One region of the Neobacillus sp. GCM10023253 genome, then DNA from elsewhere that is predicted to be linked to it. Evidence: riboswitches for the same ligand, from Rfam matches in the RefSeq annotation. Region 1 holds a riboswitch; the other holds the start of a gene.

The links. A riboswitch is a leader RNA that binds a small molecule or an ion and turns the genes downstream of it on or off. The one in region 1 is predicted to bind cyclic di-GMP.
Region 2: another riboswitch for cyclic di-GMP. It lies ahead of ACFPA1_RS23570 (DUF5667 domain-containing protein); the one in region 1 lies ahead of ACFPA1_RS22945 (hypothetical protein).

What each region holds. Positions count from the first base shown of each region.
Region 1 covers NZ_JBHSHV010000026.1:51,080-55,315, reverse strand. Annotated here, with positions in the region: gene ACFPA1_RS22960 (aminopeptidase) at 1-796, shown strand, start outside; gene ACFPA1_RS22955 (NADPH-dependent oxidoreductase) at 955-1,815, shown strand; gene ACFPA1_RS22950 (DMT family transporter) at 1,889-2,791, opposite strand; gene ACFPA1_RS22945 (hypothetical protein) at 2,922-3,161, opposite strand; cyclic di-GMP riboswitch class I at 3,125-3,220, opposite strand; gene ACFPA1_RS22940 (flagellar motor protein MotB) at 3,301-4,026, opposite strand; gene motA (flagellar motor stator protein MotA) at 4,102-4,236, opposite strand, start outside.
Region 2 covers NZ_JBHSHV010000026.1:192,579-196,814, reverse strand. Annotated here, with positions in the region: gene ACFPA1_RS23575 (mechanosensitive ion channel family protein) at 1-712, shown strand, start outside; cyclic di-GMP riboswitch class I at 906-991, shown strand; gene ACFPA1_RS23570 (DUF5667 domain-containing protein) at 1,079-2,377, shown strand; gene ACFPA1_RS23565 (GGDEF domain-containing protein) at 2,615-3,472, shown strand; gene ACFPA1_RS23560 (REP-associated tyrosine transposase) at 3,841-4,236, shown strand, end outside.

The DNA of each region.
Region 1 (4,236 bases):
AAAGCTAGGCGCAGAAGCAATGATTGTCGTGATGAAGGAACGGCAGAAGTCAGGGGAAGAGCCTCCTGTCTCGATTGCGGCCGCGATGGTGGAAGCGGATGTGGCGGTCTGCATTACGCAGCATTCCTTAACCCATACCCAGGCACGCAAACAAGCGGCAGCAGCTGGTACAAGAATCGCTACGATGCCGGGGATTACGGAGGATATGTTTTTAGAAGGCGCCATTTCTGCTGACTATACAAAGGTTAAAGAGCTTACTGAAGAGGTTACGGAGCTTTTGACGGAAGGGCGCGAGGTCCTGATTGAGAAGGACGGGTATAGCTTATCTTTCTCTATTGAAGGGCGTAATGGGGTTCCGAGCACAGGCATGTATTTGAATAAAGGTGAGTCCGGGAACCTTCCATCGGGAGAAGCCTATATTGCACCTGTTGAAGGAAGTGCGCGTGGTCAAATTCTGATTGATGGTTCGTTGGCGGGAATCGGCCGTTTGGAAACGCCGGTCTTATTAACCCTTGAAGAAGGGCGGATTGTGAATGCTGAAGGGGATGACGCTGGCAGATTATTGGAGATTCTGGGAGACGGAGATGGAAGATGTTTGGCCGAATTCGGAATCGGTACCAACGACAAAGCCCGGATCACAGGAGTTGTACTGGAAGACGAAAAAGTCTATGGCACCATCCACGTCGCCTTCGGCAGCAACAACACCTTCGGCGGCACCATCTCAGCCGGCGTCCACATCGACGGCGTCGTCAAAAACCCAGCCTTCTACATCGACGGCAAACAAATCATAATATAAAGTGATGCATGGGGACGGTTCTCGTGCATCATTTCGCAGTAATCGGGGGCAATGAATGGGGGTCTGAGCCCCATTCTGATAAAACAGTAATTCATTAAAGTAAGGCAGGGGGATTTTTCATTTCTCTCTGCTATTTTTTCAATAGGGGGTATATTTTCATGCTGAAAGAGAAGATTTCAAGTAGGTTGGCATTAGAGGGAATTAAACTTTCAAAAGATTTGATCAACGAAACGATTGAAGTACTTACAGCCCATGAATCTGTACGAGGTTTTCTTCCGAATCCGCTTCCGGAGGGGGCTTTGCAGGCTATTACTACTGCCGCACGAAGCGCCCCAACCTCTTCCAATCTTCAGGCATACAGCATAATCGTGGTAAAGGATGAGCAAAGAAAGAGCAGGTTAGCTGCATTATCGGGAAACCAAAGTTTCATCAAGGAAGCACCCGTTTTTCTCATCTTTTGTGCAGATATCTTCCGATTAAAATATGTTACTGAAAGACAGGGCTATACGTTTTCTGCCAAGACGCTAGAAATGTTTTTGCTTTCATCCGTAGACGCTGCTTTAGCACTGCAAAATGCTTTAGTAGCGGCTGAATCTATGGGACTCGGTAGTGTCCCGGTAGGGTCTATTCGGAACAATCCAAAGGAAGTTATGGCGGAACTAGGTTTGCCGGAGGGTGTTTATGCAGTCGCGGGTTTAGCGATTGGTTTCGAGAAAGAGGGGATGAGAAGGGGTGTAAAACCACGGCTTCCTGAACAAGTCACGGTTCATGCTGAAACTTATTCAATAGAAGAAGTTGATACTTATTTGAATGAATATGATCAAATTATGATTTCAAGGAGAACGTATGATGGAAGAAGGGTCTCTTTGGCGGGAGAACCTGAAAAGCACGGGATGGATTACGGATGGTGCGAACACACGGCACGAAGATGCACAAGACCGGAAACCATCGCGGCCTCAGCAAGCTTACGAGAAAACCTAAAACAAATTCTTGAACAAAACGGCTTTTCCTTTAAATAAACATGAAGCATGGGGACGGTTCTCATGCCTCAAAATTTTGAGGCACAAGAACCGTCCCCGTGCTTCGCATGCATCACACAGCTGCTTTCTGCATTGGCGGGGCGGCTTTTTGTTTTTTGCTCATGAAGAAGAAGACGCCGAGCAGGACGAGGAGGCCGCCGGCGATTTGCCAGCCTGATAATCGTTCTCCGAGTAAAATGACAGCTAAAATCGTGCTGCCGACCGGTTCGCCGAGAATACTCATTGAAATGGTCGTGGCGTTCACATAGTTTAGCAACCAGTTATTAATTACATGGCTAAGGCTCGGAACGATGGCTAGCAGCAGGAAAATCCCCCATTCTTTAGGCGGATAATCGAGAAACGGCACTCCGGCCCACAGATTATAAACAACAAGCACAATCCCCGCACAAAGGAACACGCTAAAGCTGTATATCCAGTGGGATATATTTTTCACGACGGTTTGCCCAATAAATAAATAACCGACCACCGCGATAACGCTGAAAAAGGAGAGAAGATCGCCACGGATGGCATCAGCGCTTAAACCGAAGTCTCCCCAGCCAATCATCATCGCTCCGATGATTGCAATCCCCATTGTAGCCAGTGCGGAAGCTGTGGTTCTTTCTTTAAAAAGAAAAAATCCGCCAACAAGTGAAATGAGCGGCTGTAGGGCGAGAATGATGGTCGAGCTTGCAACCGTGGTTAACTTTAACGAGCCGAACCAAAGAGCAAAATGCAGGGCCAGAAAGACTCCGGAAAAAAAGAGCATGGCGCCATTCTTTGGACTCACTTTTTTAAACTCCTTGCGTTTCACCCAAACCATCGGTGCCAATAACAAACTAGCAAACAACATTCGGTACATACTTAAAATTGAAGCTGGCGCATCGGACCATTTTACAAAGATGGCCGAAAACGAAATGGCGATAATAGATATAGTAAGCGCCAGGCTGATAGACTTTGAACTTATGGATTGTTTCATTGCTGCTTCCTTCCTTGATGGTGTTTTGATTGAACTCTCACGAATCTATTACTATTATCGCAGATATTGTTCAAAATTCGAAGACCTTTATTTTCCATGTCCGAAACCAATCAAGGGAGGGAATTAATTCTCAACAATAACTATTTAATCTCATTTTATGGTAAGTAATCTTTTGTTCGAGCTTGCACTGCAACTCATAGTCAAGACAGTCTGCAAGCAACAGCTCATGGTAATTCACCCTAAACAAGTGCCACTCTTTTTTGAATTTAGCTAATAATGTATTCATTCCATTTTCAACCCCTCTTCTATTGTCATAAATCGCAGGAGTCCGTATTCGGAAGCTGGCTAGCATGATGATCGGAATGACCAATGACCTTAGCCCCTGTAGCTTTGCGTCGCCATTTTTCAATGGGTTTGCCTTTATCGTACGATTTATGGAATTACTACTATTTTGACGATGAACAACTTGTCTCAGCAAGTGTTTTCGCGTTTTTTATATTGGGAAAAAATTATTCCTGGACTTTCAGAATCATGATATCTACCCTTCGGTTAGCTTGGCGGTGCTCCACCGTATCATTCGGATACAGCGGCTTTTGCTCGCCAAAGCCGGCAAATTGCAATTTATCAGAAGAGATGCTATTTTGCTCGAAAAAGTAAAGAACGGACAAAGCACGGGCAGACGACAATTCCCAGTTCGACCTGAATCTGCCCCCGGTAATCGGGACATTATCCGTGTGGCCCTCAATGCTGATAGGGTTTTGCACTCCTTTAATCAAATCCAGCAAGTCACCCAAAATTGCAGGGGAATTTCCCTTCAATTCGTCGCTGCCGGACTCAAACAAAATGACATCCTTTAGGGAAAGCTTGATTCCCTTAGGCTCGTCTTGAACGGTTATGACCTTCTCCAAGCCGCGTGCCTTTATATAGCTTTGAATATTCTCCATCAGGCTGTGCAATTTTTCATTCTCTTCCTGTTTCTCTTCCTCGCCGGCAGTTTTTTCGAGCGGCTTCACCGCAGGAGAGCTGGCATTTTCTTTTAAAATCAAACTGCTTCCTTTGCCGCTCAAAGCTGAATTCATCGAAACCATGATTTGCTGCAGCTTTTCGGAATTGATACTGCTCGAAGCAAATAGGACGATAAACAGGGCAAGCAGCAGGGTCAAAAGGTCCGCGTAAGGAATTAACCAGCTTTCGTCCATATGCTCTTCAGGGTCTTGCAGTTTCCGCCTCCTCACCGTTCTATTCCTCCTTTCTTACAAGATGGCCTAGTTAAAACGCAGCCTCTATTTTTCCAGCTTGAACTCACAGTCTTACAGACTTTCAACCTCTTTCACAACCATTTCCTCCTGTTTCAAACGTGCCTTTGTTGGCAAATAAACAGCCAGCTTTCGTTCGATCAATTTAGGTGTTAACCCTTCCTGGATGGCAAGAAGTCCCTCCATCAT
Region 2 (4,236 bases), 140 kb from region 1:
TGATTTGATTCTTCTTCCGTTTATTTCAAGGACCATTCGCGTCATTATTATCGCCATTAGTATCAGTATTATCGGGCAGGAGTTTAATTATGATGTCAATGGATTGGTTGCCGGCCTTGGCTTAGGGGGACTTGCCTTTGCTTTAGCGGCAAAGGAAGCTGTCGGGAATCTCATTGGCGGGGTCGTGATTGTCACGGAAAAACCATTTTCGATTGGAGAGTGGATCAAGACGCCGAGCGTAGAGGGGATCGTCGAAGATATCAATTTTAGAAGCACGAAGGTTCGAACCTTTAGCCAAGCTCTAGTGACGGTTCCAAATGCGACACTCGCGAACGAAGCGATTACGAACTGGAGCCGTATGGGAAAAAGAAAGATCGATTTTCACTTAGGACTTAACTATAAAACCACGAAGGAAGAATTGGAACGAGTAGTAAGGCGGATTGAACAATTGCTAAGGACGCATGAGGAAATCCACCCGGATACCATTATGGTCGCGTTCGACCACTATAACGAGAGCAGTCTTGATGTTCTAATCTACTTTTTCACAAACTCGACCGTTTGGGCAGAACACGTAAAAATCAAACACGAAATCAATCTAGAAATCATGGCGATACTAGAGGAAGAGGCAGTAGAAATAGCCTTCCCGAGCCGAACCCTCTACGTCACACCACAAACAAACGAAGTATTCCAAACAATGGGCTCTGTTGATTGAGTGATGCATGGGGACGGTTCTCGTGCATCATTTTTTGGAGCATAGTTGTGTTATTTAAGCGTTTGACAACTATTTTGATGCATAAGAACCGTCCCTCTGCATCATTTTAACGGGACCATCTACTCATTTTTTGTCGTTTATTATATATTTAAGTAGAAAATGATGGACGAGAGTCTTTTGGGTGTCGTTCTTCATTTGTAAAAGGCAAATCTATCGAAAGGTAGAGACGCAAAGTCACAGGCCTAAGGCGTATATCGCTATGGCGGCTGGGTTACCAAATGGAGAATCGCGAAAAGGCTCTAGCTTAATAGGGTTTATTTCGAGATTCTTCCTTTAAACATAAACTAGTTTAGGAGGAATTTTTTTATGGTAAAAAATGTTCAGTCATTCAAAAAGGTTCGCAATGTCCTTGCAACAAGCGTAATAGCTGCGGGATTTGTGTTCACTGGTGGAGTTGGTTCGGCGTTTGCGGAGGAACCCGTGACCACTGCTACACCAACAGAAGATACTGTTCAACAGGATCAGACGGTTCAGGTAGGACAAACTGTTGATGCAACTACTGAATCTGAATCAACCGATGCAGAGGCAACATCTTCGGTGGCATCCGAACCAACAACTACCGTGGATGCTGGGGCTGCAGCCGATACTACTGAAACAACAACCGATGCTGCGCAAACAGAGGGTACGACAGAAGTATCAGGTGAAGAACCATCTTTACTACCTGGAGATTTTCTCTACTTTGTAAAAAAATTAATGGAGAATGTTCAATTAGCGTTAACCTTTGATGAAGTAAAAGAGTCGGAACTGCTGGCTTCTTTCGCGGAGGAACGCATTAAAGAGGCGGAGGCATTGCTAGCTTCTGGCGAAGAGGAATTAGCCAATGAAACTCTTCAACAAGCGCTGGAACAACAAGAATTGGCTTTGGCCAAATATCAGCAAGGCGAGACGGTTGAGGATTCTCAGCCTGGGACGTCCGAAGATGAAACAGCGACTAACGATGAAGGTATAACTGTTGAAGGAGACGAAACGGCAGCACCTGTTGACCCAGTCCGGGCAGCGATTGAGGCTAAGTTTGCTGCTAACTTGTTAGCTTTGCAAACCGCCTTGGAAAAAGTGGACAACCCTCGTGCAAAAGAGGCATTAGCCAAGAACGTCAGCAAAGTACAAGAAAAGATTGAAAAGAAAATCAGCAAGAAGTTAGCGGAGTTGGAGCTTAAGCAGGAAAACACTGGGGACGACCAAGCCGCGGGCGAAGTGGAAGATGAAACCACCAATGTACAGCCTGTAGAAGGAAATATGGAGTCTACGGAAGATACCGCAAATACGGCAGATGTTGAAAAAGCCACGAATGAGGCTGCCGAGGAAACTGAGCAAAAGCCTCTTGAGAAAGTTAATGCAGTTGCAAAGACCACTGTAAATCAAGCTAAAGCAGAAGCACAAAAAATGGCAGAAAGCCAGCGCGAGGCGGCAGTTAAAATAGAGGAACAAAAACGTGCTGATGCGGCAAAACTAGCAGAGCAAAAACGTGAAGAGGCCGCAAAGCAGGCAGAGCAAGCGAAAGAACAAGCCAAAAAGGCTCTGGAGCAACAACGCGAAAAAGCACAGAAGCAAGCCGAACAAGCCAAAAGCGCCCAGGAAAACTCAAAGAAAACAGATGGTCAGTAAAAAGAATGATGCATGGGGACGGTTCTCATGCATCATTTTTCCTTTTTTGAGGCAAAAGAACCGTCCCCGTGCATCACCAGATCAGTCCCCATGCATCACCAGATCAGTCCCCATGCATCACCATTTTTTGTAATCTATTAAAATATGTGAATTTGAATTATAATTTTACTAAATTAATTCCTTGAAATGGGGATGTTTGCTATTTTCAGCTGGGCTGCCAAGGAGGATAACTGATTGATGAATTTGAATGTGGGCGTTAGTAGGAAAATTCCTGTGCCGCTTGTTTTGCTATGTATATTTTTTGCAATCTTACCCGACTTTTTAGATGACTACGAAACGTTTTACATCGACGACATGGCGTGGTTTGCATTGCTTTTCCCGTGCTTTATCTTTTCCTATTATCTAGGATTATATGGCGGAGTTTTTACTGGAATCATCCTCAATGCCTATCATTTAAGCTGGTTTTTTTATGAAAAAAAGTTCCACAGTGAAGATATGATCGATGAAAGCGCGGCACTGCATATTGGTATCTCTGTCATTACGCTATCCTGCTCAATTGGGGTAGGGGTATTAACGGACAAGCTCCAAAATAAACAGCTAAAAATACAAGAGTTAAATGAAAGACTAATGCAAATGGCTTTATATGATTCGTTGACAGGCCTTCCCAATCGACATTATTTTTTGAGGAAATTAGAGCATTCCTTAAGAAAAAAGAAACAGGCTTGTCTGATGTTTATTGATTTGGATGGCTTTAAAAGGGTGAATGATCAGTATGGCCACGAGGCCGGGGATGAGGTTCTAATAGAGGTTTCTCGAAAACTAAAAGAATTAGAAGATGAGGATGTTTTTGTGAGCCGACTTGGCGGTGATGAGTTCACAGTGTTGCTTAAAGGCGCAAACACCCATCAAGCGGAGGCTCTAGCAAACCGGATCTTAAAACTTTTGCAGCTAAGCGTCAACGATTGCAGGGTCTCCGCCAGCATCGGCATCGCCGTCTGCCAGCCAGACGACACCCCCGCCACCATCCTAAAAAGCGCAGACTCCGCCATGTACAACGCCAAACTTGCCGGCAAAAACGCAGTATATGTGGTTTGAAATAGTGATGCATGGGGACGGTTCTCATGCATCATTTTTGGACCGTCGCTGATGCATGGGGACGGTTCTCATGCCTCTAATTTTTTGCCTCCCTAAATGGTAAAAAGATGAAAAACTATTTAAAGTAGTATATGATAGAGCTGTAACCCCAGTTTAACCCCCGGAATCAAGCAGAACCTAGGGACGGTTCTCGCGCTTCTTATTTTAACCCACTTTTTTTAAACTACTTTTATATGACTATTCCCTTAATGATAACTATTTGGTCTACAAACTTTTTATTTATGACGACCTATTGTACATTTTTGAGACATAAGAACCGTCCCCATGCTTCACCTTGTTTCCCCATTTAAATTCAAGGTTAGGTGATTATGATGCCCCGAAGTGCAAGGGTGAAGAGTATGAGCGGTGTTTACCATATTATGTGGAGAGGAGCGAATCGGCAGGAGATTTTCCATGATGATGAGGATTGTAATAGGTTTCTTGATATTTTAGTAAAGTATAAAATGGAATCGGAATTGGAGATATACGCCTGGTGTTTGATGGGCAACCATGTCCATCTCCTTTTGCGAGAGGGTAAGGAAGATATATCTAATACGATGAAGCGGATTGGTGTCAGCTATGCCTCGTATTATAACTGGAAGTACGACACGACGGGGCATTTGTTTCAGGGGCGATTTAGAAGTGAAAATGTAGAAGATAATAGGTATTTACTAACAGTTACTAGGTACATTCATCAAAATCCCGTTAAGGCAGGAATCGCAGAC